Regions from separate parts of the Actinopolymorpha sp. NPDC004070 genome, predicted to be linked through region 1. Evidence: riboswitches for the same ligand, from Rfam matches in the RefSeq annotation. Region 1 holds a riboswitch; each other region holds the start of a gene.
What was found. Region 1 has a riboswitch for cyclic di-AMP ahead of ABZV93_RS09005 (transglycosylase family protein). Riboswitches for the same ligand answer to the same signal wherever they lie in the genome.
Positions count from the first base shown of each region.

Region 2: linked by a shared signal. The riboswitch ahead of ABZV93_RS21250 (NlpC/P60 family protein) and the one ahead of ABZV93_RS09005 (transglycosylase family protein) in region 1 are both predicted to bind cyclic di-AMP.
Region 3: linked by a shared signal. The riboswitch ahead of ABZV93_RS10005 (NlpC/P60 family protein) and the one ahead of ABZV93_RS09005 (transglycosylase family protein) in region 1 are both predicted to bind cyclic di-AMP.

Region 1 is NZ_JBEXMJ010000004.1:23,341-33,744, forward strand. It holds gene ABZV93_RS08995 (AAA family ATPase) at 1-1,323, opposite strand, end outside; gene ABZV93_RS09000 (DNA repair exonuclease) at 1,334-2,491, opposite strand; cyclic di-AMP (ydaO/yuaA leader) riboswitch at 2,967-3,124, shown strand; gene ABZV93_RS09005 (transglycosylase family protein) at 3,129-3,827, shown strand; gene sigK (ECF RNA polymerase sigma factor SigK) at 4,041-4,643, shown strand; gene ABZV93_RS09015 (anti-sigma factor) at 4,640-5,497, shown strand; gene ABZV93_RS09020 (glycosidase) at 5,567-6,664, shown strand; gene ABZV93_RS09025 (TldD/PmbA family protein) at 6,779-8,281, shown strand; gene ABZV93_RS09030 (metallopeptidase TldD-related protein) at 8,278-9,681, shown strand; gene ABZV93_RS09035 (dihydrodipicolinate synthase family protein) at 9,690-10,404, opposite strand, start outside.
Region 2 is NZ_JBEXMJ010000011.1:247,855-258,258, forward strand. It holds gene ABZV93_RS21230 (helix-turn-helix transcriptional regulator) at 1-296, shown strand, start outside; gene ABZV93_RS21235 (exo-alpha-sialidase) at 335-1,450, shown strand; gene ABZV93_RS21240 (hypothetical protein) at 1,459-1,743, shown strand; gene ABZV93_RS21245 (methyltransferase) at 1,784-2,476, opposite strand; gene ABZV93_RS21250 (NlpC/P60 family protein) at 2,701-3,834, opposite strand; cyclic di-AMP (ydaO/yuaA leader) riboswitch at 3,844-4,031, opposite strand; gene ABZV93_RS21255 (hypothetical protein) at 4,539-4,694, shown strand; gene ABZV93_RS21260 (alpha/beta hydrolase family protein) at 4,833-5,600, shown strand; gene ABZV93_RS21265 (ABC transporter substrate-binding protein) at 5,680-7,029, opposite strand; gene ABZV93_RS21270 (carbohydrate ABC transporter permease) at 7,049-7,927, opposite strand; gene ABZV93_RS21275 (sugar ABC transporter permease) at 7,924-8,796, opposite strand; gene ABZV93_RS21280 (hypothetical protein) at 9,077-9,199, shown strand; gene ABZV93_RS21285 (SDR family NAD(P)-dependent oxidoreductase) at 9,293-9,916, shown strand; gene ABZV93_RS21290 (Gfo/Idh/MocA family oxidoreductase) at 9,981-10,404, shown strand, end outside.
Region 3 is NZ_JBEXMJ010000004.1:252,335-262,738, reverse strand. It holds gene ABZV93_RS10025 (DEDD exonuclease domain-containing protein) at 1-269, opposite strand, end outside; gene ABZV93_RS10020 (class I SAM-dependent methyltransferase) at 365-1,126, opposite strand; gene ABZV93_RS10015 (NYN domain-containing protein) at 1,489-2,811, shown strand; gene ABZV93_RS10010 (hypothetical protein) at 2,998-3,339, shown strand; cyclic di-AMP (ydaO/yuaA leader) riboswitch at 3,542-3,710, shown strand; gene ABZV93_RS10005 (NlpC/P60 family protein) at 3,721-4,740, shown strand; gene ABZV93_RS10000 (hypothetical protein) at 4,915-6,240, shown strand; gene ABZV93_RS09995 (M48 family metallopeptidase) at 6,697-7,965, shown strand; gene ABZV93_RS09990 (glycosyltransferase family 4 protein) at 8,049-9,194, shown strand; gene ABZV93_RS09985 (UdgX family uracil-DNA binding protein) at 9,758-10,404, opposite strand, start outside.

The sequences.
Region 1 (10,404 bases):
CGTCACCTCCCGGTCATCCTCGTCGAGGGGTACGCCGGACAGCTCCACACCGGCGTCACCGAGGCGGCTGACCACCATCGTCGGCGCCCCGGCGGCCAGCGCGGCCCGGGCGGCGAGCACGTCCAGGTGCGCGGCCTCGACGGCTTCCAGTGCGGCCTCGTCGACGTTCGAGCGTTCGAGCGCGGCAGCGGCGCGGCGTTCCTGCTCGTGGGCCTCTTCCACCGCGGCGAGGCGTTCGCGTAGGTCGGCGAGGTCGGCACGGTCACGCAGCCGGGACAGGTGGGCGTCGAGCCGGCGGACCTCCGCCCGCCGCGCGGCCTGGTCGTCCCTGGCCACGCGCAGGGCGGCGGTGGCGCGTTCCCACTCCTGCTCCGCGGCCCGCAGAGCCGCGGAGGTGCGCAGCCTCGCGTCCTCGGCGTCGGTCGCCGCGCGGTCGCGCTCCTTCACCTCCTGGACCAGCGCGGCCCGGCGCTCGGCCTCCGCCCGCGCGGACTCGACCTGCGCGGCGGCGAACTCCGCGTCGCGGCGCAGCCGGTCGACCTGACCGACCAGTTCGTCCGCCGCCTGCCTGCGGTCGGTGAGCTCCGCGACCCGGGTCTCCTGCTCGCGCAACCTGGCACTCATCGTGGCGCGGTCGCGGGTCAGGCGTTCGGCGCGGCCGACGTCCTGCTCGACCTCGGCCAGTTGCGCCTGTGCTTCCTCCACCCGCGCGCGTTCCTGGTCGCGCCGGGCGATCGCCTCGGCGTAGTCGCCGCTGGGCCGGCCGGTCCGGGTGAAGTAGCGCTGGTACTCGCGTTCGACGGCCGCCACTAGCGGCACCGACGCACCGTGGTCGATCTCACCGCCGGCGGACTCGTCCAGCGCGGTGAGGACCGCCGCCACCGATCCGGCGGCCGGAACGGCGAGTGCGTGTTCCTGTCCGACGACCAGCGCCGCCCACAGGCTCTGGTCCACGTGCGCGCCGAACAACCTCGCGGCCTCGTCGTGCGCCTCGCGTCCGGTCCAGGTGTGCCCACCTGGGTCGACCCGGAGCTCGGTGAGCCGCTGGCGGAACCACCGCTTCCGGTAGTGCACCCGCTGCCCGCCGAGAGTCAGCTCCGCGACGACCTCACTGGGTACGTCGCGTCCGGCCGGCTGCACCGCGCGCAGCTTCGCGGCCTTTGAGTCGTCCGGCAGCTCGAACAGCAGGCTGAGCGCCTCCAGGATGCTGGACTTTCCGGTCTCGTTGTCGCCGAGCACGACGGTGACGCCAGCCTCGTCGAAGTCCAGGTCGCGCGCGGCCACTCCGCGGAAGTCGCGCAACGTCAGCCGGTGCAGCCTCACGCCGCGCCCCTCATGCCGCTCCCCCGGCCAGCCGGTGCAGCAGCGCGAGCGCGTCGGCGGCCTCGGCGGCGTCGTCGCTGCCGCTGGCGACGGTGTGGCGCAACTCCTCCAGCGCGGCCCGGGCCGGGCCGGTCACCGGGAGGTCGTCCAGCATCTGGTCGTCGGGCAGAACGCCGACGTCCCAGTGCCGGCGCCACCGCTGGATCGCGGCGTACACCTCGGTCTGCGCGTCCAGCAGCACCTCCAGGCGCGTCAGCCCGGCGACGGACAGCGCGCCGCGCACGCCGAGCCGGACGACTGTGCGCGCCTTGTCGGGCTGCTCGCCGAGCCAGCGGTCCAGCGCGTCCAGTGAGGTGTCGCCGTCCACCTCCACCACGCGGGAGAGCAGCCGCCAGGTGCCCACGCGTTCGGGGGTGACGGTGCAGGTCGGCCCGCCGGGCCCCGTGGCCAGCTCCACCAGCAGCACGTCGCCGGGATGCTCCTCCTCGGGCCGGGTGGGCTCGGGCGTACCGGCGTACCAGATCCGGCCCGACTCACCGACGGACGTACGCGAGTGCCGGTCGCCCAGCGCGGCGTAGTGGATCCGGCCGGCGGCGATCGCCTCCTCCAGCGCCTGCCGGCGCACCAGGGCGGGCTCACCGACGTCGGGGGCGAGGCTGTCGACCTGCCCGTGGCCGACGAGCACGCGCATCACGCCCGCCGCGGGCGGGTCGGCGTCGAGCACCTCGGCCACCGGGTCGTGCAGCGGCCGGCGGGTGCGCCACGGCGCACCGACCACCTCGACACCCGGCGCGGGCGTACGGGGGACGGAGTCGCGCAGCACCTCGACGTGGGACGGCAGGTGCGCGGCGAGCATCGGGCTCGCCCACACCGAACCCGGCTCCAGCGAGTCGTGGTTGCCCGGGAGCAGATAGACCGGGCAGGCGATGGCCCGCAGTGCCTCACACGCCCGCAGGACGACCTTCCGGTCGACCTGGTTGGCGTCGAACACGTCGCCCGCCACCACGACGAACGCCGCGGAGGTGCGGGCGGCCACCGCGCCGATACGTTCGATCGCGTCGACACGGGCCTGGCCGTAACGCGCCTGCGCCTCCGGACCGAGGAACCGGCGCATCATCCCGAGCTGCCAGTCGCCGGAGTGCAGGAACCTGATGGTGGTGTCGGGCATCGTGCCAGAACGCTAGCGAGACCCGCGCCCGAACACCCGTTCGCCACGCGGAGACCACGAAAGCCGTAGCCACGAGGAGGATTTCCGTCGGCGCGACAAGGATTTTCCGGCGATGTCACGGCCTCGCACGGGCGGCGTCGCAGGTTCTTCCGCCGCCCGGTCTTCGTGCCCGCGGACCGCGCGGCGATACCATCGTCTCGCGGCCGTCACTGCGTCGACCGCAACGCTGTCACCAGCAACTTCGCCGTGTTCGCAGCGATCGCGCCGTTCTCGCGAACGTCTTCTCCGGCTCTTCTCGGGCTCGTCCCGAGCTCGGCACAGTCCACGCCGCGCACACTTCATCGTGGTAAACCAAGCGTGGTCGCGACTTGGGTGAATCTTTTGGATCAGGTTGGCAACGAAACGATCACGCCGTACAGTCATTGCCGGTCGCGCCTAACGGGGGCGGCTACGACCCGCTTCGCCTAGCTCCGCCCGGCGGTTGTCGTCAGACCCGGTACTTCCATCGGGCGGAGACGGAGGAACCACATACGGACCCGGCAACGGGTCCTGGGGTGAAGCCGCCTCGTGCGGCCGGGCACTTTCTCCCGCCCGAATCCGACAGCTAACTCCGCAGGCGACGGGAGGGAACAGACTCATGGCCTATCAGGGCAAGCACCGCGGCGCCAGTCGTACGAACACCGTCGCCAAGCGCGTCACGAAGACCGCCGCCGTCACCGGCATCGCCGCCGCCGTTCCCATGGTCGGAATGGCTGCCGCCGCCACTCCGGCGAACGCCGCCAGCACCAACACGTGGGAGCGCCTCGCCGCGTGCGAGAGCAGCGGCAACTGGCACATCAACACCGGCAACGGCTTCTACGGCGGCCTGCAGTTCACTCGTTCGACCTGGACCGGCTTCGGCGGCGGCAAGTACGCCTCCCGCGCCGACTACGCCACCAAGTCGCAGCAGATCGCCATCGCCGAGAAGGTACTGAAGGTGCAGGGCTGGGGCGCCTGGCCGGCATGCTCGGCGAAGCTGGGCCTCGGCTCCTCCGACAAGGGCGGCACGCCGAACACCCGGGCCCAGTCCCAGGAGCGCAAGCAGCACAGCTCGCGCTCCTCGCGTGGTACCTCCCGGCCGAAGATCGTGACCCGGCACACGCACACCCGGCACACGCACTCCCGGCACGCGGTCTCCGGTGCCAACTACGTGGTCCGTTCGGGTGACACCCTGTCCACCATCGCGCAGGCGCAGGGCGTCGACGGCGGCTGGCGTGCACTGTGGAAGCTCAACCGGAAGCTGGTCGGGAGCAACCCCAACCTGATCTTCCCGAACGAGAAGCTCCGCCTCGGCTGAGCCCTCGCACCCGTTCCATCCGGATCAGCGCCCCGCCCGCGGCATGCGGTCGGGGCGCTCGTCCGTCTCGTCAGGTGTTCAGGTCATCCGACCTGTCCTCGCCCGGTAGGTTGCCCGGTATGTCGTACGCCATGTCGTCCGAGCAGGCCGGTCGTGCCGCTCCCTGAGCCCCCGCCGCGTCGCGCGGGCGACGGCGCACGCCAAGATGTCCCGATGAACGACGCGCCCAGACCACCGCGTCCGGTGGGTGACACGTCGCCGACCGCCGACGACCTCCTCCCCCGGGTGGCCCTGGGCGACAAGGACGCCTTCGGTGCGCTCTACGAGCTGCTGGCATCCCAGGTGTTCGGTGTCGTGTGCCGCGTGCTGCGCAACCCCTCGCACGCGGAGGAGGTGAGCCAGGAGGTGTTCGTCGAGATCTGGCGTACGGCGTCCCGGTTCGACCCCTCCCGCGGCTCGGTCCGCACCTGGGCGACCACGCTGGCCCACCGCCGGGCCGTCGACCGCGTGCGTTCCGAACAGGCCGCCACCGACCGCGAACGCCGGGCCGCGGCCGGCGACAACTCACGCGCGTACGACCAGGTGGTCGAGGAGGTGACGGCGAGCCTGGAGCAGGAGCAGGTCCGCCGCTGCCTGGGCTCCCTCACCGACCTGCAGCGCCAGGCGGTGACCCTCGCCTACTACGTGGGGTACAACTACCGCGAGGTCGCCGAAGTGCTCGGCGCCAACCTGGCCACGGTCAAGACCCGCATGCGCGACGGGCTGGCCCGGCTTCGCGACTGCATCGGCAACCTCGAGCTGGGGGCCCCGCGATGACGACGACTCCCGGTCTCCCCGACGTACCCGACCTGCACTCCCTGGCCGCGCCTTACGTGCTCGACGCGCTGCCCGAACCCGAGCTGGCCGAGTTCGAGGCCCACCTGGCCACCTGTTCGACCTGTCAGGAGGAGGTACGCGAACTGGCCGCCGTCGCGGCCAACCTCGCCGCCGCGACCGCCACCGAACCGCCGGAGCAGCTGCGCGCCAGGGTCCTGGCCGCGATCCTGACCACCGGCCAGGAGGCGGCTCCCGGCTCCGGCAACGGCCGTCCCACCGACCGTCCCTCCGCTCAGACCACCGGCCCGGACGATTCGGGGAACACCGGCAGCCCGGCGGCCACCGGGCGACACGAGCCGGCCACCCACGGACACCGCGGCCGGCAACCTCGCCGGCGGGGACTGCTCGCCCTGGCCGCCGCGCTTGTCATCCTTGCCGGAATCGGGGTCGGCGCGGGGGTCGTGCAGTACCAACAGGCCCAGCAGCGGGCCGCCCAGGCCGTCGAGGAACGCCAGCGAATCGAGACCGTCCTGGCCGCCCCCGACTCCCGAACCGTCCGCGGCGACGTCCGCGGCGGAGGGAAGGTCACCGTCGTGGTCTCCCAGCGGCTCGGCCGGGCCGTCGTCCTCCTCGACGGGCTGTCCCCGCCGCCCCGGGGGCGCACGTACCAGCTGTGGTTCATCGCCGGGAAGAACGCCCGGTCCGCCGGTGTCGTCGACGTCACCGGATCCGGACGCGTCAGCGAGGTTCTGTCCGGTGTCGGCGGCGCCAACGCGTTCGGCATCTCGGTGGAGCCGCGGGGCGGGTCGACGGCACCGACCACCACGCCGGTCGCGGCCGTCCCGCTCGCCTGACGCCTGTCGGTGGCCCCGGATACGCTCAGGCTAAGGTTCGGCGGGGCTATCTCGGGAGGGGCCGATCCGTTGAGCACGCAGGCGACAGAGGTTTCGCACGTCCAGGTTCCGTACACCCTCACCCGGCTGGGCGTGGTGATGACACCGGAGCCGGACAACGAGCTGGAAAGTGAGGGCGTCCTCAATCCCGCCAGCGGGCACACCCCCGACGGCCGGCTGTACCTCCTGCCGCGCATGGTCGCGGCCGGCAACGTGTCCCGGGTGGGACTCGCGGAGGTCAACTGCGTCGACGGCGTGCCGGTGAGCGTGGATCGGCGCGGCGTGGTGCTGGCTCCCGACGAGGGCTGGGAGCGCGGGCTCAACAACGCCGGCGTGGAGGACCCCCGGGTCACCTGGGTGCCCGACCTCGGCGTGCACGTGATGACCTACGTCGCCTACGGCCCGATCGGCCCCAAGCTGGCCATCGCCGTCTCCGACGACCTGAGCAGCTGGCGACGCCTCGGCCCGGTGCACTTCGAGTACCAACCCGATCTGGACACCGACCTCAACCTGTTCCCCAACAAGGACGCGGTGTTCTTTCCCGAGCCGGTTCCCGGGCCCGACGGCGAGCCCTGCTACGCCATGCTGCACCGCCCGATGTGGGACCTCGGCTGGTTCCGTCCCGGCGAGGGCGTCCACCTGCCCGCCGGTGTGGACGACGACCGCCCGAGCATCTGGGTGTCGTACGTCCCGGTGGCCGCGGTCGAGCAGGACATCCGCGCGCTCACCCATCTGCACGACCACCGCCAGGTGGCCCAGCCGGAGTTTCCCTACGAGGACCTGAAGATCGGCGCCGGACCGCCGCCGATGCGGGTCGAGGAGGGCTGGCTGGTGATCCACCACGGTGTCACCGGCCACATCCCGCCCGGCTGGGACCCGAGTACCCAGCGGGTAACCTACGGCGCCGGTGCGATGCTGCTGGACGCCCTGGACGTCAGCCGGGTGCTGGCCCGCACGCCGGAGCCGCTGCTCACGCCGGAGACCGACGACGAACGCACCGGCACCGTCGCCAACGTCGTCTTCCCCACGGCGGTGGAGACGATCGCCGGCCGCACCTACGTCTTCTACGGCATGGCCGACGCCCGGATCGGGGTCGCCCGGCTGGACCGCACCGACCGTACGACCTAGACACGGGTCGGCGCGTTCCGGTGCGGCCCGGCGCTTTCCCGCGCTACAACCCGCCCGGAACGCGCCCTGGAAATCGACGGCCGCCTGTCGGCGGCATGCCCTAGGCTCGGGCGCGTGCCGCAGAAGATCGATCAGGACTTCCTCAGCCTTCCGCTCCGCACGCTCGCCGACGCCGCCCTCGCCCGCGCCCGCGAGCTGGGCGCCGAGCACGCCGACTTCCGGCTCGAGCGGATCCGCACTCAGAACCTCTCGCTGCGCGACGCCCAACTGCAGGGCAGCACCGACGGCGAGGACACCGGGTTCGCGGTCCGCGTCGTCCACGAGGGGACGTGGGGTTTCGCCGCGAGCGTCGTCCTCACCCCCGAGGAGGCGGCGCGGGTGGCCGAGCGCGCCGTCGAGGTGGCGCGGGTCGCCGCCGGGATGAACGCCGAGCGCATCGAGCTCGCCCCGGAGCCGGTGCACGGCGACGTCACCTGGGTCTCGGCCTACGACGTCGACCCGTTCGCCGTCGCCACCGCCGACAAGGTGGAGCGGCTGGGCGACTGGAGCCGGCGGCTCCTCGCCGGCACCGGGGTCGCCCACGTCGGCGCGACCCTGCGGCAGGTGAAGGAGCAGAAGTTCTACGCCGACAGCCACGGCACGGTGACCACCCAGCAGCGGGTCCGGCTCAACCCCGACGTCGAGGCCTACGGCACCGATCCCGGTTCGGGCCGCTTCGACTCGATGCGGGTGCTCGCCCCGCCGGTCGGCCGTGGGTACGAATACCTCACCGACCCGGCCTGGGACGCCCGCCTGGCCGAGCTGCCCGACCTGCTCACCGAGAAGCTGAAGGCGCCCTCGGTCGAGTCCGGCAGTTACGACCTGGTGATCGACCCGTCCAACCTCTGGCTGACGATCCACGAGTCGATCGGGCACGCCACCGAGCTCGACCGGGCGCTCGGCTACGAGGCCAACTACGCCGGCACCTCGTTCGCGACCCCCGACAAGCTCAACACGCTGCGCTACGGCTCCGAGCACATGCACATCACCGGTGACCGCACCGTGGAGCACGGCCTGGCCACCGTGGGGTACGACGACGAGGGCGTGGCCGGCCAGTCCTGGGACATCGTGAAGGACGGCATCCTGGTCGGCTACCAGCTCGACCGGCGAATCGCCCGCTCCTTCGGCTACGACCGCTCCAACGGCTGCGCGTTCGCCGACTCCCCGTCCCACATCCCCGTGCAGCGGATGGCCAACGTGTCGCTGCAACCGGCCGCGGACGGCCCCTCGACCGAGGAGTTGATCGCCGGAGTCGAGCGCGGCATCTACGTCGTCGGCGACCGTTCGTGGTCCATCGACATGCAGCGCTACAACTTCCAGTTCACCGGACAGCGGTTCTACCGCATCGAACACGGCCGGCTCGCCGGACAGGTGCGCGACGTCGCCTACCAGGCCACCACCACAGACTTCTGGGGATCGATGGAGGCGGTCGGCGGCCCGCAGACCTGGGTGCTCGGCGGGGCGTTCAACTGTGGCAAGGCCCAGCCCGGCCAGGTCGCCCCGGTCAGCCACGGCTGCCCCTCGGCGTTGTTCCGCGGTGTCCGCATCCTCAACACCACCCAGGAGTCAGGACGGTGAGCAGTCCCTTGAGCAGCGACCTCACTCTGCAGGAGACGGTCGAGCGCGCGCTGGCCCGGTCCAAGGCCGACGGCTGTGTCGTCATCGCCACCGAGTCCTCCAGTGCCAACCTGCGCTGGGCCAACAACACCCTGACCACCAACGGCGTCATGCTCACCCGGTCCCTCACGGTGATCGCGTCGGTCGAGGGCGCCGAGGGCACCGCCTCCGGTGTGGTCACCCGCAGCGTGACCACCGGCGACGACATCGACGCGGTGGTGCGGTCGGCGGAGGACGCGGCCCGCGACAGCGTGCCGGCAGAGGACGCGCGGCCGCTGGTCGAGGGCGACGCGGCGCCCGACTGGGACGAGCCGCCGGCGGAGACCTCGATCCGGGTCTTCGACACGTTCGCGCCCGCTCTGGGCGAGGCGTTCGGCCGGGCGCGCGCCGACGGCACCCACCACTACGGCTTCGTCGAACACGACGTGACCACGACCTATCTCGGCTCGTCCTCCGGCCTGCGGTTGCGGCACGTCCAGCCGACCGGCTACGTCACAATGACCGGCAAGTCCGACGACCTGCGGCGGTCGGCGTGGGTGGGTCAAGCCACCCCGGACTTCCGCGACGTCGACGCGACCGCGCTGAGCGCCGAGCTCGACCGGCGGCTGCGATGGTCGCAGCGCCGGATCGACCTGCCCGCCGGCCGGTACGAAACCCTTCTCCCGCCGACCGCGGTCGCCGACCTGATGATCTACGCGTACTGGACGATGTCCGGCCGCGACGCCCACGACGGCCAGACGGTGTACTCCAAGCCGGGTGGTGGCACCCGCGTCGGCGAGCAGCTCTCCCCCGTGCCGCTGTCACTTCGGTCCGACCCGGCCTACGCCGGACTGGAGTGCGCGCCGTTCGTGGTCGCCAAGTCCTCCTCCGGTGCCCAGAGCGTGTTCGACAACGGCACCCGGCTCGGCCCCACGGACTGGATCCGCGACGGCAGGCTCGCGACGCTGGCCACCACCCGCCACTCCGCCGACCTGACCGGGCTGGCCACGACGCCGTACGTCGACAACCTCGTCCTCGACGTGCCCGGCGCGCACGCATCTCTGGACGACATGATCGCCCGCACGGAGCGCGGCCTGCTCCTCACCTGTCTGTGGTACATCCGTGAGGTCGATCCGCAGACCCTGCTGCTGACCGGGCTCACCCGCGACGGCGTCTATCTCGTCGAGAACGGCGAGGTGGTCGGCGAGGTCAACAACTTCAGGTTCAACGAGAGCCCGGTCGACCTGCTCGGGCGGTTCACCGAGTCCGGGACGACCGTGCCGGCGTTCTCCCGGGAGTGGGGCGACTACTTCCCGCGGGTGGCGATGCCCGCGGTGCGGGTGCCCGACTTCAACATGTCCAGCGTGAGCCAGGCCAGCTGAGCGGTGGGTCAGCGCAACCCGAGCCGGCTCACCGTGGAGATGCCGTACCTCTCGCCCGCCTTCATCTTCAGCGCCCGCACACCGCCGGTGCGTCCGGTGACGACCAGTTCGGTCAGCGCGCGCTGCGCTTCCGGGTCGCCGCCGAACGCCGCGATGCACACCTCCGGCTGGATGTTCGCGAACGCCAGCAGCGCACCGGGCGCACCCAGAGGTCCCGCCAGCGCCAGCAGTGCGGCCGACCCGACGTAGGTACGGCCGCGCCATTCGGCGAGCTCGCGCAGCAACCGCACCGGGTCGCCAGAGGAGTCCTTGACCGCCCCGACGGGCAGGCCGGGCAGGGCGTCCACCTCGATGCCGGGCACGCCGAGCGGCCCCGGGTTGTGGTAGCCGATCACCCGGTCGGCGCCACCGACCGCCGCCGTGACCGCACCGAACAGCTCCGCCGCGTCCACGCCGCCGCGGGCCGGGCTCACGAGTACGGCATCGGCACCGGCCTTGCGAGCAACCGCCGCTCGCTCCGCCGCCGCCCGCGGCCACGGCCCGCCGGCCCCGGCGATCACGGTGACCTCGTCCGGCAGCCCGGACCGAACGGCCGCGATGAGGGCCTCGCGTTCGGCGTCGGTCAGGGTCTCCGCCTCGCCGGTGGTGCCGGCCACCAGCACGGCGCGCACCCCCGCCTCCACGACGCGGTTGGCGTGCGCGACGGTGCCGGCGATGTCGACC
Region 2 (10,404 bases), on a different contig from region 1:
TCGTCCTCACCGGTGTCCCACCGGGCAGCTACTGGCTGCTCGCCGCCGCACTGCCCGGGCGCGCCGACCCGCTGGGGCAGCTCCTCCCCGAGTGCGGTGTCAGCGGTCACTCGCCGTGGCCGGTGCGAGTGACGCCGAGCGCGCCGCCGATCCACCGCGACGTCCACCTCGACCTCACGCCGTCCTGGTCCGCGCCTGTCGTCGTGGCGCTACCGCCACTGGCCTGCGGAAGCGCAAGATTGGAGAAGACGGCGGCCGGTCGGACCGCTAGCTTGACCTCGGGGCACGCAGGGTAGACAGCTGCGCGGCGCGGGCCGCGACGAAGGAGCACACAGTGAGCGGCGTACGCGTTCTGGTCGGCACCCGCAAGGGCGCCTTCATCCTCACCTCCGACGGCCGGCGCCAGGACTGGAACGTCGACGGACCACACTTCCCCGGCTGGGAGGTCTACCACGTGAAGGGGTCGCCGGCCGATCCCGACCGCCTGTACGCCGCGCAGTCCGGAGGCTGGTTCGGTCAGGTGATGCAGCGCTCCGACGACGGCGGAAAGACCTGGCAGCCGGTCGGCAACGACTTCAGTTACGACGGCACTCCCGGAACCCACCAGTGGTACGACGGCACCCCGCACCCCTGGGAGTTCGCCCGGGTGTGGCACCTGGAGCCCTCGGCGAGCGACCCCGACACCGTCTACGCCGGAGTCGAGGACGCCGCGTTGTTCCGTACCACCGACGGCGGCCAGTCCTGGGCCGAGGTGCCCGGCCTGCGCAACCACGGGTCCGGGTCCCACTGGCAGCCCGGCGCCGGCGGCATGTGCCTGCACACGATCCTGCTCCACCCCACCGACCCCGAGCGGATCTTCGTCGCCATCTCCGCCGCCGGGGCGTTCCGCACCGACGACGGTGGCAAGAGCTGGCAGCCGATCAACCGCGGCCTGAAGTCCGAGGGCATCCCCGACCCGAATGCCGAGGTCGGCCACTGCGTCCACCGCCTCACGATGCACCCGTCCCGCCCGGACGTGCTGTACATGCAGAAGCACTGGGACGTCATGCGCAGCGACGACGCCGGCGACTCGTGGTACGAGATCAGCGGCAACCTGCCCACCGACTTCGGCTTCCCGATCGACGTCCACGCGCACGAGCCGGAGACCGTCTACGTCGTCCCGATCACCAGCGACTCCCACCACTTCCCGCCCGAGGGGAAGCTGCGCGTCTACCGCAGCCGCACCGGCGGCAACGACTGGGAGCCGCTGACGAAGGGGCTCCCGCAGAGCCACTGCTACGTCAACGTGCTGCGCGACGCGATGGCGGTCGACTCGCTGGACTCCTGCGGTGTCTACTTCGGTACGACCGGCGGCCAGGTCTACGCCTCCGCCGACGCCGGCGACTCCTGGGCACCGATCGTGCGCGATCTGCCGGCGGTCCTGTCCGTCGAAGTCCAGACGCTGCCATGATCCGGGTCGTGCTCCCCGCGCACCTGCGCAGCCTGTCGGGGGCCGACCGCGAGGTGCGGCTGGAGGTGCCCGGCGAGCCGACCCAGGCGCTGGTGCTGGACGCTCTGGAGGCCCGCTATCCGATGCTGCGGGGCACGATCCGCGACCCGAAGACTCGCCGGCGGCGGGCGTTCGTCCGGTTCTTCGCGTGCCAGCAGGACCTCTCCCACGACGATCCCGACAAGCCGCTGCCCGGCGAGGTGGCCGATGGCACCGAGCCGTTCCTGGTGGTCGGCGCCATGGCGGGCGGCTGAGCGGCAGTTCAGCCGGCCGCCCGGCGGGCTGGTCCGTCGGTCAGGTCGTCACGGGGACGGCGCGTACCCACGTTCCGTCCTCGGTGAGGTAGGCGTCCACCCGCAGCGCCACCTCGGCCAGCGCCTGCTCGAACTGCTCGGTGGTCAGCGGCCGGGAGAGGAACGTCTGCGTCCACACCGCGTCGGGGAAGGCGTACTCGAAAAGCACCGAGTTCACGCCGGGGCCGACGGGTTCGGACGAGACGACCCGGGCGACCCCGTCGCCGATCGGGCGCTCCCGGGGGACCACGTCGTGCCAGTCCCGGCCTTCCCGCTGGATCAGCACGCATCCGCCCGGCGCGAGATGGTTCAGGCAGGTACGCAGCAACCCCCGGCGGACATCCTCTGATCCGGCATGCACCAGGAACGACGCCAGGAGCACGACGTCGAAGCGTTCACCGAGGTCCAGCGTCTCGATCGGACTGAGCACGGTGCGAGCACCTCGGACGCGTTCCAGCATCTCCGGGGACTCGTCCACCGCGGTCACCGTGAACCCACGCTCGAGGAGGGGGTGCGTCGTCCGCCCGACGCCGCAGCCGAGCTCGAGGATCGTGGCGTCGGCCGGCACCGACGCGGCGATCAGGTCGGGCGAGTCGTCCACGGGGATCCTGCTGTAGAGCTCGACCGCGCAGCCGTCCGGTGTGATCGCTCCCGGCCCGGTGCCGTGGTAGCCCTCTCGCCGTCGTACTTCCATTCCGGCCACTCCTCCCGCTCGGTTGCACTTCTCGTTCGGTCAACGACGCAACCGGGCAGGTAGCTCCCTGGTGGCCGCCCACCGCGCGGTCCGCCCGAACGAGGCGGGTGACCGCGGGAGAACGCGGTGCACATGGAGCTGGACAGCACGACAGGCGCTGACGCCAGCGGGGGGTTCCGGCATCAACGCCTGTCGTGGTTCGGGGGGCGCGGAGGGTGCGCGGCCTAGCCGGGCCGCACCGCTCCGGCGTAGGGCATGTACGCCATCTTGATGTACTCGACGGTCTTACCCGGGCGCGGCGCGTGGATGACCATGCCGTTGCCCGCGTAGATGCCCACGTGGTGACGGTCGCTGTAGAAGAGCACCAGGTCGCCGGGCCGCAGCTGCGACTTGGAGATCTTGGTGGAGATGGCGTACTGCGAACGCGAGGAGTGGGGCAGCGAGACGCCGGCCGCGCGCCACGCGCCCATGGTGAGGCCGGAGCAGTCCCAGCTGTTGGGGCCGGCCGCACCGAAGACGTACGGCTCACCGAGCTGGGCCCTGGCGAACGCCAGGGCGGTCGCGCCGCGGCCACTGCCGGAGGGAGCCGGAGCAGGCTTGGGGGCGGGCGCGGGGCCCGGGTTGGACGGGAGGTCGGACTTCGGGGTGGTGCGGCCACCGCCGGTGCTGCGGGTCGACCGGGACTGGGCCTGCTCCCGTGCGGCCTGCTCGCGGGCGGCCTTCTCACGTGCAGCCTTCTCGGCGGCCGCGATGCGCCGCTTCTGCTCGGCGGTGAGGCGTTCGAGCAGCGCCTTGGCCTCCGCGACGTTACGCAGTGCGGTCTTTCGGCGGGCGTCGGCCTGGCTCTTGGCCTCGCGGTAACTCGCGAGCTCCGCCGACCGGGCCGCGCGCTGCTCGGCGAGCCTCTTCTGGCCCTCCTGCAGCTGCCGGAGCATGTCGCCCTGCTGCGCGTCGACGACCTTGACAGTGCGCATCCGGGCGAGGTACTCGTTCGGGTCCTTCGAGACCGCGAGCTGGGCGGTCATGTCGACGTTGCCGGCGCGGTACTGAGCCGCGGCGAACTGACCGATGTCGCCACGCAGCGCGCTCACCCGCTGCTGCTGGCGAGTGACGTCGGCGTCGAGGCTACGGACCCGGCGGTTGATGGCCGTCATCTTGTCACCCAGCTCGTTGGCCTGCTCGGTGACCTTCTCGGCCTTCGCGTACAGCTCGTCGACCTGCTGTCGGACCTCGCCGATGCTGCGCGTCGACGGCTCGGCGTAGCTCGAACCAGGAAGCGCGACCAGCGCGGCCAGCGTCGCCGTGGTGGTGCCGACGACGAACAACGCGCGCCCTGATCGGGCCCTGCGGGTTGTCACAGGCGGATGCCTTTCTTCCTCAACGCCTACCGGGTGAGCTGACGGGTTCGGGCCGGGAAGTTGCCCTACGGCGGACCTGGCGGTCAAGGTGCGACCGTCACGCCTGCCGATTCACCCCAGAAAACATGTGGTTCCCCGGCTCCCCGCAGGACCGATCCACTCGGATCGACCCAACAGGGACTAAGCGAGACATCTGCGCCGACCGGGACGGCCGACTCAAACTGGACAGATATCTGATGGAGACCATAGTGACCAGTCCGTGATCAATCAACACCGGCACCCCCGAGAAGTTGTCCGGAGATTCGACATTCGCAAAGTTTGTTCCCGCGTCGTGGGATCACAGCGGCGAACAGCCAAGTCACAGGTCGTCGAGGACGCCCACCGACGCCCTCCCGACCCGTCGTCGCGCGTCGTACGGCGTGGGGGCCCGAGTAGTAAGAGGGCGCGGAACCTGCCCCAGCCGGCGCGGAAGCATCTCGGCGCGACCACGGGTGCCGGCCTGCAAGGGGCCGCAGCGCGCGCATGCCTGGCTGCGGCAGGACATCGGAACATCGCAGTGCGGCCACATACGGCGAATGATCACAGTCTGGATACGGATCCCGGACACAGCCCCGGAAGACCGCTACGCTGCAGCACCGAAAACCCCGGTGCGGATCGGTTAACCGCCCGCCCGGTGACCCCCTAGAAAAGATGAGGCAGTCACTGTGATCATCCTCGGCATCATCCTCACGATCCTGGGCTTCGCCCTGGGCATCTCGATCCTCTCGACTATCGGCATCATCCTGCTGGTCATCGGAGTGGTGCTCTTCATCCTCGGAGCTATCGGCCGGCCGGTCGGTGGCCGGAAGGTCTGGTTCTGACCCGAGCGGTCCTCTGAGCCAACCGGTCCATCCGCCGCATGACGGCGGGCGACCGGGTTCGGCCGTTGCGCTGGCAGCCTTCCTTCGGGAAGGCTGCCAGCGACGTGCTTTTCCGGCCACAGTGAAGGACTTCCGCCGATGGCGTTGCTGCGTTGCGACTTCTTCTCCGAGGCACTCGAGCTCAGCACCTCGATGACGGTGATCCTGCCGCAGGAGACGACCACCCAGATCGGGATGTCCGGGGCCGCACGCGAAGGCGGTGCCCCCGTCCTCTATCTCCTGCACGGTCTGAGCGACGACGACACCATCTGGCTGCGGCGTACGTCCATCGAACGCTACGTGTCCACCCTCGGCCTCGCGGTCGTCATGCCTGCTGTGCACCGCAGCTTCTACGCCGACGAACTGCACGGCAACCGCTACTGGACGTTCCTTTCGGAGGAGCTTCCCTCGCTCGTCGGCCGGTTCTTCCGGGTGTCCGACCGGCGGGAGGACACGTTCGTCGCCGGCCTGTCGATGGGTGGGTACGGCGCCGTCAAGTGGGCCTTGCGCCAGCCGGAACGCTTCGCGGCGGCGGCCAGCCTTTCCGGTGCGCTCGACGTGGCCGACCCCGGTCTGCGGGAAGGCCGTGGCGGGCTCATCGACCGGGTCTTCGGCGACGAGGTCCGCGGCACCGACAACGACCTGCTGTGGTTGCTGGAGCAGGCCGCGAAGTCCGGCCGGGAGCTGCCGGCGCTACACGTCTCCTGCGGCACCGAGGATCACCTGCTGGCCCACAACCAAGCGTTCGTCGACACCGCCCGGCGCCTGGACGTGCCCGTCACGGTGGAGTACGAGCCGGGCGAGCACGAGTGGGGCCTGTGGGACCGCAAGATCCAGGACGTGCTCCGCTGGCTGCCGCTGTCCTGACGGCAGGCTGAGCGACCCCGGGCGGACCTGCCGCCCGGGGCACCACTCCGGCTCTCTGACTGCCGGCTACCGCCGACGGCTACTTGTAGTGCTTGGTGTAGCTCTCCTCGATCAGGTCGGCCCTGGACTGCAGCTGCTTCTGCAGCCGGCCGAACACCGCATCCACCGACTCGGTGGAGGAGTACAGCTTCTGCAGGCCGACGTCCATCATGTAACCGGCGTTGGACACCAGCGGGCGAACGAGGTCCTGCGGCTTGGTCTTCGGCAGCTGCCGCAGGGCGGTGGAGAAGTTGTCGTCCTGCTTGGTCAGCGCCACCAGCTTGGGGTCCTTCTGGGCCGCCTTCACCACCGGCAGGTAACCGCTGGCCATCGTCCACTGCGCCGACTTCGCGGGCTGGGCGAGGAACCGCAGGAACTCGAACGCCGCCTGCTTACGCTCGGCCGGGGCGTCCCGCAGGATCCCGAACCCGCTGCCCCCGGTGGGACAACCGAAGGCACCCTCGTGCTCGGGCAGGAAACCGGTGCCGATCTCGAAGCCCCCGGCCTTGGCCAGCTCGGAGGTGTTCTTCAGGCTGCCCGTGCTGAGTACGGTGCACGCGGTGACGCCCTGGCCGAAGTCGATGTCCGGCGTCTGGGAGAGGTAGGCGGCACGGTCCTTGCGGATGAAGTCGACCATCCACCGGCCGGCTGCCAGCGCCGGCTCGTCGCCGATGCTGATGTCCAGGCCCTTGGAGAAATTGCCGCCCCAGACCCAGACGTTGTTCTGGAAGTACCAGCTGGCGTAGGTGCCGCCCATCGCGAACGCCTTGGGCGTACCGCCCTTGCCCTTCACCTTCATCATCGCCGGCGCCCACTCGCGGAACTCCTCCCAGCTGCGGGGCGCCCGCGCGGGAAGCCCAGCCCGGGAGAAGATCTGCTTGTTGTAGTAGAAGAGCGGCGTGCTCCGGGCGAACGGTATCCACCACGTTCTGCCTTGGACCGTGCCCTCCTCGATGAACTGGTCGATGTAGGTGTGCGGGCCCAGCCGGTCGTCGAAGTAGGAGTTCACCGGCTCCAGTGCGTCGGCCAGGTGCATCTTGCGCCAGGTGATCTCGGAGAAGACCGCCAGGTCGGGAATCTGTTTGGCGATGATCGCCGCCGCGACCTTCTGCATCGTCTGCTCGTAGCTGCCCTGGAACTGCGCCTCGACGAAGATGCCGTTCTGCGACTGGTTGAACTCGTCTATCAGCTTCTGCAGCGCTTCCTGCAGGATCCCGCCGAAGGAGTGCCAGGCGACGACGTGGGTACGCCCGCGATACTCGCGCGGCGTGGCGCCGATGACCTGGGTGTAGGCACTGCCCCCGCAGCCGGCGAGCGCGCCCATTCCCACTCCGCCGAGCGTGGCCAGGAAGCCGCGGCGGCTCCACCGCGACATGTCGTTCCCCGTCATGCTTCTCCTCATGCCGCCGTCAACCCTTCGTTGCGCCCTGGGTGAGCCCCGCGATGATCTGCCGCTGCGCGAAGAAGAACACCACCAGCGGCGGCAGGACGACGAACACCGTCGCCGCCATCACCGCACCCCAGTTGGTGAAACCCTCGACGTTCTTCAGCATCAGCAGTCCGACCGGCAGGGTCCGCATCGAGTCGGTGCTCGTGGCGACCAGCGGCCAGATGAAGTCGTTCCACTTCTCCACCAGCGCGATGACGACGACCGTCACGACCATCGGACGCGACATCGGCAGGATGATGCTCCACAGGATCCGCAGGTGGCCGGCGCCGTCGACCTTGGCCGCCTCGCTCACCTCTCCCGGCAGCGTCATCATGTGCTGGCGCAGCAGGAACATCGCGAACACGCTGCCCACTCCGGGGATGACCAGCCCGGCGTAGGTGTTGACCCAGCCGAGGTTGGCGATCGTGAGGTAGTTGGGCAGGAGTACGACCGCGCCGGGCACCATCATCGCGCCCAGGAAGATCAGGAACACGAGGTTCTTGGCCGGGAAGCGCAGGTAGGCGAACGCGTACGACGACAACACCGCGACGCAGATCTGAATCAGCGCACCGGCCAGGGTGACCACGATCGAGTTGACGTAGAACCGGCCGAACGGCGCCGACGCCCAGGCGGCGGGGTAGTTGTCCCACACCCAGTGCAGCGGGAACCACTGGAATTGGAAGATCTCTCCCGACGGGGTGACCGAGGCGCTGAGCAGCCAGTAGATCGGGATGACGGCCACCAGCCCGACCACCACCAGCAGGACGTACAGGCCGCCGCGGCCGAGAGGGTTGCGCCGAGTGCCCCGGCTGGTCGTGTTGTTGCTCGTCTCGCGTCGGCTTCCGACCACGGCGCTCATCGGTAGTGCACCCTTCGTTCCATGAACCGCGCCTGTGCACCGGTGATGGCCAACAGGATCACGAACATCACGATCGCCCCGGCGCCCGCGTGCCCGGCGTCGAGCGCCTGGAAGGCCTGCTGGTAGACGTACCAGGACAGGGTTGTCGTCGCGTCACCCGGACCGCCGCCGGTCATGATCGCGATGATGTCGAACGCCTGGAAGGTGCCGATGACGCTGGTGATGGCGATGAAGAACGTCACCGGCGACAGCAGCGGCAGGGTGAGCCGGCGGAACAACGTCCACGCACCCGCCCCGTCGATGCGGGCCGCTTCGTACAGGTCGGTGGGCAGGCCCTGGAGTCCGGCGAGGTAGACGACCGCGACGAAGCCGAGGTTCTTCCACAGATACACGATGATCAGGCCGGGCAGCGCCCACGCGGAGTCGGTCATCCAGGCCGGCGAGGCGACCCCGAGCGGGGTGAGCAGCGCCTTCAGCAGGCCGTAGCTGGGGTCGAAGATGAACAGCCAGATCGTGCCGATCGCCGCGCCGCTCAGGATGTGTGGCGCGAACGACATCGTGCGGACGAAGTTTCGCCCGCCCAGCGCCTGGTTGAGCAGCAGCGCGATCGCGAGGCCCGCGACCATGCTCACCACCACGACCACACCGGAGAACAGCACCGTCCGCACGAGCACGGAGTAGAAGTCGGGGTCGGTGAACATGTCGGCGTAGTTGGCCAGGCCGACGAACGGCTTGGTCGGGGACAGCAGGTCCCAGCTCGTCAGGCTGAGATAGCCGTTGTAGACCACGGGCCAGTACGCGAAGACCCCCAGCAGGACGACGTTCGGCGCCACGAACGCGAGGAACAGGAGGTACTCGCGGCGCCGCACCCGGGTCCGCGGGTCACCACCGCGTGGTCGCGGCCGTGCGCGGCTCGGCGCAGTCGCCGCGGACGTTTGGTCGGTAGTGGTCAAACGAATCGTCCTTCCCCGTCAAGACGCCGGCACCGCACACGGCGCCTTTCGGACGAACGATCCGAGACTCCAGCAGACACAGGGATCCGCGGCGGCGGCGATGGTGGCAGGCGGTAGGTTATGGGCTGCGGAGCGCTCATGCAAGCGTTTCACGTGCAACGCGCCCTTGTCGGTGCTTACTGCCAGGATGGCCCGCATGCTCGACCATCTCTCGATCCAGTGCGCGGACGTGCCGGCCGGCGCCGCTTTCTACGACGCGGCGTTCGTCCGCGAGCCCGACGGCAACAACGTCGAGGCGGTCTGCCACGCGCCGGAGTGACCGAGGGCCAGGTGCCAAGCCGACCTTGCCGGTCGACGCTTTCGCGGCGCACCTTGACCTTGTCGTTGGCGGCAGGGCCGGATCCTCGACCGCATGAACCACAACGACAACAAGTCAACGCACCCAGGTGACCGGGTGGTCGTGCTGACGGGGGCGGGTACGGGCATCGGCCGGGCGACCGCCCGGGAGTTCGCGGCGATGGGAGCGCACGTCGTCGCGGTCGGGCGTCGGCCGAGGCGCTGCGGACGACCGCCGCCGACAGTCCACGCATCCGGCCTCTCGTCGCCGACATCACCGCCGACGAGGCCCCGGACCGGATCGTGCACGAAGCCGTCGCGTCCTACGGCCGGCTCGACGTGCTGGTCAACAACGCCGACGATCGTCGGAAGTGGCTCACTCGGCTCCTTCACACCCACGTCGATCGGTCCGCAACTGGCGACCAACCTGGTGGCACCGATCCTGCTCACCCAGGCCGCCCTGCCGGCGCTGGAGACCGCCGGTGGTGTCGTCGTGAACGTCAGCACGTCGATCGGTCGACGAGCCTGGCCCGGCAACTCCGTCCACGCGGCGACCAAGACCGCCCTGGAGTTGCTCACCCGCAGCTGGGCGGTCGAGCTCGCACCGCGCGGCGTGCGGGTGGTCGTGCTCGACGAACGCATCGCCGCCCAGACCCGGGCCCGCGACCGGCTGGCGGCGGCGCTGCGCAGGGTCCGCTGACCGACGGCGGCGTTCCGGCCCGCTCACCTCCCGGTCGTCGCGGCCGACGTGGAATGGTGGACGCATGACGCACACCGACCCACGTACGACCAAGCCGTTGAAGTTCGCCGCCGTCGGCCTCGACCACGGTCACATCCTCGGTCTCGTGCACGGCCTGATCGAGGCGGGTGCGGAGTGCGCCGGCCTATGGAGTGAGACCGACACCCCGCACACGGCGGCGCTGGCCGAGCGGGCTCCGCAGATCCCCCGCGTGGCCGAGGCGGACGAGCTCCTCACCGACCCTGACATCGCGCTGATCGTCACCGCCGCCGTCCCCGTCCGCCGGGCCGGGATCGCGGTCGCGGCGATGCGCAACGGCAAGGACGTGGTGGCGGACAAACCGGGCGCCATCACCCTGGACCAGCTCGCCGAGGTGAAGACGGCGGTGGCCGAGACCGGACGCTTCTGGTCGGTGGCGTTCTCCGAGCGCACCGCGTCCAGGGCGACCG
Region 3 (10,404 bases), 230 kb from region 1:
GGTGGGGCGGAGGCCACCATCGAGTCGGTGATGCCGGTGAGCACGGCGATGAACGGCGGGATCGCCGAGCCCGGGTTGACCAGCGTCTGGAACTCGCCGAGCACCTCGCCCGCCCGGACCTTCACCGCACCGATCTCGGTGATCCCGGCCTGCTGCGGCGAACTCCCGGTGGTCTCCAGGTCGACCACACAGAAGGTCACGTCCCGCAAAGGGGTGCCGAGCTCGTCGAAGCTCGCCTGGACGGGCAGGGAGGGTTCCGCGACGGTCATGGGCCAGACGCTACGGGCGGCCACCGACAACCGGCCGAAACGGCGCGCCTGGGGTCCGGTCCTCGCCCGTGGCGGACCGAACGCGGGTCAGGCGGTCAGGCGCGCCGCAGGCGGATCTTCGACTGGCCGTGCGGCCGCTTCTCCCAGTCGGCCATGAACTCTCCGCGCAGGCCGTGCCGCTGGGCGAGCTGCAAGAGGGTCTCGGTGCGGTAGTAGAAGTCCTCGCGCAGCACCTGGTGCTCTCGTCCCTCGGTGCGGTCGAAGGTGAAGTCGAAGAACCCGCTGGGGGCGAGGACGCGCCCGACGTGGGCGAAACACTCCTCGATCACCGGGAGCGGGGAGTGGGAGAAGACGCTGTGCGCGTGCACCACGTCGAAGTACGCGTCCGGAAGGAACTCGAACCTCAGGTCGCGCACCGGTGTGAGGTGCGGGAGCTTGGCCTGCAGGCCGTCCTCGACCAGCGTCAGCTGGGCGGCGATCAGGATGTCGGGAGAGATGTCGATCCCGTAGTAGTTGCCGGCGTCGAGGTGATCGATGAACAACCGTCCGGCGCGGAGGTTTCCGCAGCCGATCTCGAGCATCCGGTGGCCGGGCTTCAGACCGTGCTCGACGAGGTAGTCGAACTGCATCCGGCCCAGGGCCAGCCAGCGTGCGTGCGACTTGCTGCCCACCGCGGCCTCGGCGCTGCGGGACGCGTCGGACTTCATCACCGCCCGGTAGTAGTCCACGTGGTCGCGGTTGCGAAGACGCAGCACCGTGTCCCGGGCGAGCCGCCGGGCGTAAGGCGGTACTTTCGCCGGGTTTCGCAGGGCGTATCGCAGCTGGTAGAGGAGGTTCTCGCGGTCCTTCGTCGTCACGCTGGCGAAGTTAACCACGCTTCGGTCGGGCGTTCGGCGCCACCTCGCCGTGTGCGCCTGCCCGGGCGTCCGGCTCAGCGTCTCATCCAGCGTCTGTCGCCCTCCGGGCGTCACGCTGCGCTCTCATTCGGACCAGGCCACGGTCGCGGCCGCGCGCCGGGCCCACTGCCGCGCTCCTTCGCCGCCGGGTTCCCATCGGGTGCTGAACGCCCTTGACCACCACCGCACCGTCGCCGACGGTGCGGTTGGTGTAACCGTGTGGCAGACGTCGCATGCCGGGCATTCTCCACCGACGTGTTCCGGCCGGGGGCCGCGGCGGGAGTTGCGCCCGAGCGAGCCGGTGCGCCGATACGCTCGCAGCCGTGAGCAACGGAGCAGCGGCGCCGCAGGACCCGCCCGACGACCTCGGCCGGCCGCTGCCCGAACCGGTGCGCCAGCGCGTCGTCGGGATGGCCTCGGACACCCTCGGCGAGCTGGCCGCCGACGAGGTGCCGTCCGCGCTGCGGCCGTTCGCCCGGTTCGCTCCGGGCCGGCGCGCCCGGCTGGCGGCCATCCCCATCGCGGCCGCCGTCGACGCCGACGCGGACTTCCGTGCCCGCGTGGCCGACCGCATCCGGAACCTCGTGCCCGATCTCGCCGCGGCGGTCGCCGAGGGGCGCCGGCCGTCCGCGGTCGATCCGATGGACGTCGCCGCCACGGCGTACGTCCTGCGGCCACTGGGCTGGGAGGTCGTCGTCGGCGAGGTGCTCGACCAGCTCGAACGCGAGACCGCCACGCTGGCCGGTGAGCGCGAGTCGGAGTCGCTCACCCGGTTGCGGGAGCAGGTGGCCGAGGCGCGCGCCGGAGTACGCCAGGAACGCGATCGCCGCCGGCACGAGCTCGCCGCGCTGAAGGAGGAGAACGCCACCCTGCGGCGGACGCTGCGCCAGGCCCGGGAGCGGGCACGGGCGGCGGAGGAGGAGGCGGCCCGGCAGGCGGAGCTGGCCGCCCGGGCCAGGGAGGAGGCGGCGGCCGACACCGCCCGTGCGGACGCCGAGCTGCGCCGGCTGCGAACGCGCATCGCGGACGCGGAAGCCGCCATCGAGGTGAACCGCCGCTCCGCGAGGGAGGGCCGGGACCTGGCGAGCGTCCGGTTGCGGCTGCTGCTGGACACGCTGGTGGACGCCGCCCAGGGGCTGCGGCGCGAGCTCGCACTGCCGCCCACCCAGTCACGGCCGGCCGACTCGGTGCCGGCGAGGGAAGCTGCCGTCGGTGGGCTGCCGTCCGGTCCGGAGGGCGTCATACCGCTGGAGACGCTGCTCACCGTGCCGCAGGTCCACCTGGTCGTGGACGGCTACAACGTGACCAAGACGGCCTGGCCGACCCTTCCGCTGGAGACTCAGCGCACCCGCCTGGTGACCGCGCTGGGCGGCGTGGCCGCTCGGACCGGCGCCGAGGTGACCTGCGTCTTCGACGGGGCGAAGCTCGCCGTGCCGCCGCCGCTGAACACACCGAGAGGTGTGCGTGTCCGGTTCAGCCCGGCCGGGATCAGCGCCGACGACGTGATCCGCCAGCTGGTCGCGGCCGAGCCCGAGGGCCGTCCGGTGGTGGTCGTCTCCAGCGACCGTGAGATCGCGGACGGGGTACGCCGCTCCGGCGCCCGGCCGATCGCCTCCGACGCGCTGGTGCGTCTGCTGGCGCGCTGACCGCGGCATCGTTTCGAGGCTCACCCCGGGCCGATCCGAGCTGTCCCGCGCGAACCGTCCCCACTCTGGTCCGAGGGCACTGTCGGTGGTCATGTCTAACGTTTTCGGCAACGGCGATGCCGGACGCGAGACAGGCGCCACCAGGTGCCGGGCGAACGGCCGCCGAGGAGACGGACGGAGGGCAGCATGCGGATCCAGTGCGATCGCTGCGCGGTGCGGGAGCGTCACTGTGAGGACTGCGTGGTCGCGGTCGTTCTCGGTGCGCCACCCGCGTCGATCGAGCCGGTGGGCGTCGAGCCCGTCGGGCCCGCGCCGGCGCAGGTGGAGCCGGTCGCGGTCGACGCGGCGTGGCTGGAGGCGTCGGGAGTGACCCCGCCGGAGTTCGGCGAAGTGGGGTTCGAGCTCGACGACGCGGACCGGAAGGCATTGCGGGTGCTGGCCGAATCCGGCCTCTGGTCACCCGACCACCCGCCGTGGCTCGCGGAGCCGGAGACGCCGCACCGGAACGGCATGTCGGCCGCCCGGTGACCGGTCCGGGACACCACCGGGAGCGGGGAGTGTGGAAGTCGCCACGATCGGCGACGGCCGCGTGTCGGCGTGACCCGGGACAGCGGCACCTGTTTCGGTGATATGTGCGCGCACGACGTCGGTCGGATTTGAAAAGTCTCGGGCGCGGTCACTACAGTGCCGCCCGAAGTGTCCGTTCTGCGTAAGTCGGCTACCCAGCCGGCGCGGGCACCCGCTTAGTCTCCACCGGCCACCCGGAGGAGAGCCGGGGACCCAGGTTTCCGGGGTGAATCGGCGGCCCTGGCGGTCCACGTTGACCGGCGGGCCACCGTAGGGCGACTTCCCGGCCCGAACCCGTCAGCTGACCCGGTAGGCGTCCGAGGAGAAGGGGCTCACCGCCCGATGTCCAATCGCCGCACCTGCCCACCCGGGCGCGCGCTGCTCGCCGTCGGCACCGCCGCCGTCGCGCTCGTCGCCGCGGTTCCCGGGGCCAGTTACGCCGAGCCCCGCCGCGACATCGGCCAGGTTCGCAAGCAGGTCGACGACCTGTACGCGCAGGCGGAGAAGGCCGCCGAGCAGGCCAACGAGCTGAACGACCAGACCAGGGACATCGGCCGCCGCCTCGGCAAGCTCGACGTCGACGTGGCCCGGCGGCAGAAGGGCCTGGACGCACTGCGTGGCCAGATCGGCCAGTACGCCGCCGCAGAATACCGCGCGGGTGCCGTCGACAGCACGGTGCAGCTTCTGGTCGCGAAGGACCCCAAGGAGTACATCGCGCAGATGAGCACCGCGGAGGCGTTCGCGGGCCAGCAGGGTGACCTCCTCCGCCAGCTCCAGTCCGAGCAGAAGCGTCTGTCCGAGCAGAAGGCGGCCAGGCAGGCGGAGCTGAACCGCCTCCGCGACGCCCGTGACGCCGCGAAGGCCCGGAAGAAGCAGGCCGACGCCAACGCCGCCAAGGCCAAGTCCGTGCTCAGCCGCCTCACCGCCGCCGAACGGCGCCGGGTGCAGGCCCGCGAGCAGGCGGCGGTCCGGTCCTCGCGAGGGCAGGAGCGCATCCCGCTTCCGTCCGGCAGCGGCCGGGGTGCCACCGCCCTGGCGTTCGCCCGTGCCCAGTTGGGTGAGCCCTACGTCTTCGGCGCCTCCGGTCCGAGCACCTGGGATTGCTCCGGTCTGACGATGATGGCCTGGCGGCAGGCGGGGGTGTCCCTTCCGCACTCCTCCAGGTCGCAGTACGCCATGTCGGCCAAGGTGTCCCGTTCGCAGTTGCGGCCCGGTGACCTCGTGCTCTTCTACTCCGACAGGCACCACATCGGCCTGTACGCCGGAAACGGCATGGTTCTGCACGCGCCCCGCCCGGGCAAGAGCGTCGAGTACATCCAGATGCGATACATGCCGTACGCCGGAGCGGTGCGACCCGGATAGGGTCCCGCGGAATCCTCGTACGGCACAAAGCTGTCCACTCGCCGCCTCTCCTCTTTCAGCGGGAGAGGCGGCGAGCTCTTTCCGTACGATGCGGGTGTGATCGGCGACTCTGCGCAGCGGGTTCGCCGTCGGGTCGCTCCACGCCGACGGTTCGTTGCACGGACCCTCTCCGCCTTGGTCGCCGGCTTCCTGCTGGTGTCCGGGGTGTTCGCGTCCACCGTGGCGGTGGTGACCGGAGCGGCCGTTCCGTCCGCGGTCGGCTCACTGGACGCCCGCGGCCCCACGCGTGAATGGGCCGCCGCCCCGACGGTCCGGCCCACGCCGGCCGCCAGGAGCGCACAGCTCACCGCTCAGCGTGTCGCGGTCGCGCAGGAAGTTCTCGGCCGGCAGGCCGCCGCGATCAGCCGGGACGACCGGCGTGCCTACCTCGCCACGGTCGACCCGCGGGCCCGTTCGTTCGCCGCGACAGCCGCCCGTACCTTCGACAACCTGCAGCGGATGCGGGTGCGCCAGGTGCGGTTCGGCACCCCGGTCGTCCACTCGCACGCGTTCGCTCCGGCCCGGCGGGCCGCGCTCGGGCCGTCCGCCTGGGTCGCCTCGGCCGAACTCTCCTTCCGGCTCGCGGGCGGCGACACCCAGCCGTGGAGGACCACACTGCGGATGGCGTTCGTGGACCGCGACGGAGTGAGCTACGTCGCCGGTGACCGGGAAGGGCCGGATGCCGGTTCCTCGCTGCCGCTGTGGCTGACCGAACGGATCGACGTCGTGCACGGCGAGCACAGCATGGTGGCCGGAGCCGCCCCTCGGGACGAGCTTCGACGCTTCGCCCACACCGCCGACCTCTCGGTCCAGCGGGTGTCGGGGGTGTGGGGGAGAAGCTGGGACCGGTACGTCGTCGTTCTGGTCCCGCCCAGCCAGCAGCAGATGGAACGCCTGATCGGGGTCGGTTCACACACCCAGACCGCGGTGGCGGCGGTGACGACCTCGGTCGGGCGACCCGATCCGGCTCTCGCCTCGCACATCGTGGTCAACCCGCACACGTTCGGCCGGATCGGCAGTCTCGGCCGGCTCGTCGTCCTCACCCACGAGGCGACCCACGTCGCGGCCCACGCCACCGTGAGCGGCGTGCCGGTGTGGCTGTCAGAGGGTTTCGCCGACTACGTCGGCTTCCACCGGTCCGGGTTGCCGTCCGCGGTGATCGCGCACGAGTTCCTGCGCGACGTGAACCGACGCGGCCCGCCGGGAGGGTTGCCGGGCGGTGCGGAGTTCGACCCACGAGCCAAGGCGCTGGACGAGGCGTACGAGGCGGCGTGGACGGCCTGCCGCTACATCGTGCACCGCTGGGACCAGGCCACGCTCCTGCGCTTCTACGTCGCGATGGACGGTGCCCGGACGAAGGCCGACCAGGAGCGCGTCTATCGGCGCGTGCTCGGCACGTCCTCCGACCGGTTCGTGCAGGGATGGCGTGCCTACGTACGAGACCACAGCGACGACGACTGAAGCACGGCCGACGACGACCGGCCGGCCAGGCTGACGTGGCTGGCCTGGCCGGCCTGGCTGACGTGGCCGGCCAGAGGTCGGCTGCCTCCGGCCGGCAACTGGCTGCCAAGGACTGGTTGACAACCACCCAACTACCTGAACCGACGACGGCGGGCTGACGACGGGGTGAGGATTATGGCGAGACCGCGGGCCGGGGGAACCTAGCCGGCCGGGCTCGGAGCGTGCGTTGGGGGGAACGTGCGTCGACGGGGGAACGTGCGCCTGCGAGAGTCCGCGCCTCGGCCGGATTCCTCAGGCCCACAAGAGATCGTGCACGGCCGGGTGGCCGTGCGTCACCGGACGAGCCGTCATCGGCCGGAGTACCAACCCGAAGCCGCGGGGTGCCGGCCGGGATGTCAACCGGGCTGTGGGTCAGCGTGTCAACCGGGAATTGACAGAGGCGCGGCGATACTCGCATTGGCGGCACTGCTGACCGGGCTCGTCGTGCTGATCCTTCTCACCACTCCGTGGAGTCCGTGGGCTCGCACGAGTGTGCTGCTGCCGACGTCGACCGCGCCGCTGACCGAGGACTTCGACCGGACCGAGATCGCCAGCAGCGTGGCGTTCCAGCAGTTGGTGCGCGCTCCCGCGTACCTCACCGGCCTGGCCGGGCTGGTGGTCTCGGCGTGGCTCGGCCTGACCAGGACCGGCGCTCGGATCGCCGGCCGCCTGCTGCCCCGCGTACGAAGGTGGTGGCTTCGGGTCGTGCTGGGGACCTTCGCGGTGACGCTGGCGGTACGGATCCTGGTGCTGCCGTTCGACCTGTGGCTGGAGTTCGTCCGCAGGGACAGCGGGGTGTCCACGCAGAGCTTCGCCGGTTGGGCGGGGGACACCGCGATCGCCTTCGCGGTGACGTTCGCGGTCACCGCCGCGCTGCTGGTCGGCATGCTGGCCCTGGTCCGGAGGTTCCCGCGCTGGTGGTGGGCGCTGGGGTCGGCGATCGGCGCCGGGATGGTGGTGGCCGGATCGTTCGCGTATCCCGTCCTGGTCGAGCCCCTCTACAACCACTTCACCCCGATGCCGGCCGGGCAGCTGCGCACGGACCTGCTCGACCTGGCCGCCCGCGACCACGTACCCGTCAAGGACGTCCTCGTCGCCGACGAGTCCCGGCGCACCACCCGGCTGAACGCCTACGTGTCGGGGTTCGGCTCCACTCGCCGGATCGTCGTCTACGACACCCTGCTGGCCGACGCCACGCCGGACCAGGTGCGGCTGATCGTCGCGCACGAACTCGGCCACGCCAAGCACAACGACGTGCTGCGCGGGACCGTGGTGGGCGCGGTCGGGGTGGCGGCCGGGATGGTCGCGCTCGCGCTGTTGCTGGACTCGGCCAGGTTGCGCCGGCGGGCAGGTGTCGGGTCGGCCGCCGACCCGCGGGTGGTGGCGCTCGTCATCGCCCTCAGCGCGATCGGCATGCAGGCCAGCCTGCCGCTGCAGAACGCGATCTCCAGGCGGATCGAGGCCAGCGCGGACGTGCACGCCCTCGACCTCACCAGGGACCCGCAGGGGTACGCCGAGGTGCAGCGCTGGCTCGCGGTGTCCAACCGCAGCGACCTGACCCCCGCGCCGGTGCTGTACGTCTTCTACGCCACGCACCCCACCGCACCGGAGCGGATCGCGCTGATCCGGTCCTGGTCGCGGCGTCAGGGCCTGCCGGCCGTCCCGGCGATGGCCACGACGGAGTGACCGCGCGATGACATCCGACGCCGACGGGCGCCGAACCGAGCGAGTACCGGCCGCCGCCCCGGTGCCGGATAGGGTCGGTCGTCGTGGCCCGCACTCTGGTGGTGACGAACGACTTCCCGACCCGGCAGGGAGGCATCGAGGCGTTCGTGCTCGCCCTGTGCCAGCGGATGCCGCCGGCGGAGGTGGTGGTCTACACCGCGTCGATGGCCGGTGGCCGTGAGTACGACGCCACCCTGCCGTTCCCGGTGATCCGCGACCGCACGTCGACGCTGCTGCCCACGCCGGGACTGGCCCGGCGTACCACCCGGGTGCTGCGCTCGGAAGGCTGCGACCGGGTGCTGTTCGGCGCCGCCGCGCCGCTCGGCCTGCTCGCGCCCACGCTGCGCCGGGCCGGAGCCAAGCGGATCGTGGGGCTGACCCACGGCCACGAGACGTGGTGGGCACGCGTGCCGGGCCCGCGCGGGTTGTTCCGCCGGATCGGGCGTTCCACGGACTCGCTCACCTACCTGGGGGAGTACACCCGCGCGGTGCTGGCCCGTGGGCTCGCTCCGGAGGACGCGGCCCGGATGACCCGCCTCACTCCCGGCGTGGACACGGAGACGTTCCGGCCGGGCACCGGCGGGGAGGTGGTCCGCAAGCAGCTCGGCCTTCCCTCCGACCGGCCGGTCGTGGTGTGCGTGGCGCGGTTGACCGAACGCAAGGGCCAGGACACGCTGATCACCGCCTGGCCGCACGTGCTGCGGGAGGTGCCGGGGGCGACCCTGCTCGTCGTCGGCGACGGTCCCTACCGCGCCGACCTGGAGCGGCTGGCCGACGAGACCGGCGTTCGCGAGAACGTCGTGTTCGCGGGCGCGGTGCCGTGGACCGACATCCCGCCGTACTTCGACGCCGGTGACGTCTTCGCGATGCCGTGCCGCACCCGCCTGGCCGGCCTTGAGCCGGAGGGACTCGGGATCGTGTTCCTGGAGGCGCAGGCCAGTGGGCTGCCGGTCGTGGTCGGCGACTCCGGCGGCGCGCCGGACGCCGTACGGCACGGGGAGACCGGCTACGTCGTGGACCCGTACAACCCGGTGGCGGTGGCGTCGAAGGTCGTCACGCTGCTCCGGGATCCGGCCGCCGCGCGGGCGATGGGTGAGCGCGGCCGCGCGTGGGTCCGGGAGAGCTGGACCTGGGACGCGTCGGTGGCACGACTGCGGGGGCTGCTGGGATACCCCGGCGAGGATGCCTGATGCCCCAGGTGGACCTCGCCGACGACACCTTCGTCGTGGCCGAACCGGACCGGCTGGCGCGGCGGCTGACCGCGCCGGAGTTCTGGTCCGCCTGCTGGCCGGCGGTCCGGCTCGAGCCGTACCACGACCGAGGCGTGGAGGGCATGCGGTGGTACGTCCGGGGCGAGTTCACCGGCACCGCGGAGCTCTGGCTGGAGCCGTACCGGGACGGCACAGTGGTGCACGTGTTCCTGCGAGCCGATCCGGCGGCCGGACCGGTGGCCGGCCGTCGGCTGGGACGAGTGCGGCGGGACTTCGCCGTGGCGGTGAAGGCGGCGATGTTCGCGGTCAAGGACGAGGTGGAGGCGGACCGGACGGTGGGCGTCGGCCGGCAGCCGCTGCCCGGACCGTCGGCCGGCTCCGGGCCGGCCACCGAACCGGCGCCGGCCGCTGAACCGCGGGCTGCCACCGAACTCGAGCAGGCCGACATCTCCGAACCCCGGGCGGACACGGATATCGAGCCCGCCGCCGATTTCGAGCCGGCCGCCGGATCCGAGCCCGCGTCGACGACAGAGCAGGGCCGGTCAGGCAAGCTCTCGGGCGACGACCCGCAGGTCGTCGACCAGCCCGGCGTACATGTCGTCTCGGTCGCGGGAGCGCAGGACCGCCGACGGGTGGATCGTCGCGACGACGGCCGGCCCGGCAGCGCTCGCTGAGGAGCCGTCCGCGGAACCCTCGCCCGCGGCGGTGCCCGCGAGGTCTTCGGGCGGCGGCAGCACCTGACCGCGTTGCCGGCTCACCCGGAAGTCCGGGCCGAACACCGCCTTCGCGGCCGTCGCGCCGAGGCAGACCAGCACCAGCGGGCGTACGGCGGCGAGCTCGGCGACCAGCCACGGCCGGCAGGCGACGATCTCGGTGCGCCCCGGCGTCTTGTGCAACCTCCGCTTGCCCCGCTCGGCGGGGGTGAACTTGAAGTGCTTCACCGCGTTCGTGACGTACGCGTGCCGCCGGTCGATGTCCGCGTCGGCGAGCGCGCGTTCGAGCACGCCGCCCGCGGGACCGACGAACGGCTCACCGCGCCGGTCCTCGACGTCACCCGGCTGCTCGCCGACCAGCATCACCCTGGCATGCGGGTCGCCCGCGCCGAACACCGTCTGGGTGGCGTCCCGGTAGAGGTCACAGCCCCGGCAGGTCCTCGCGGCGGCGCGCAGCTTGGTCACGTCGGTGGAGT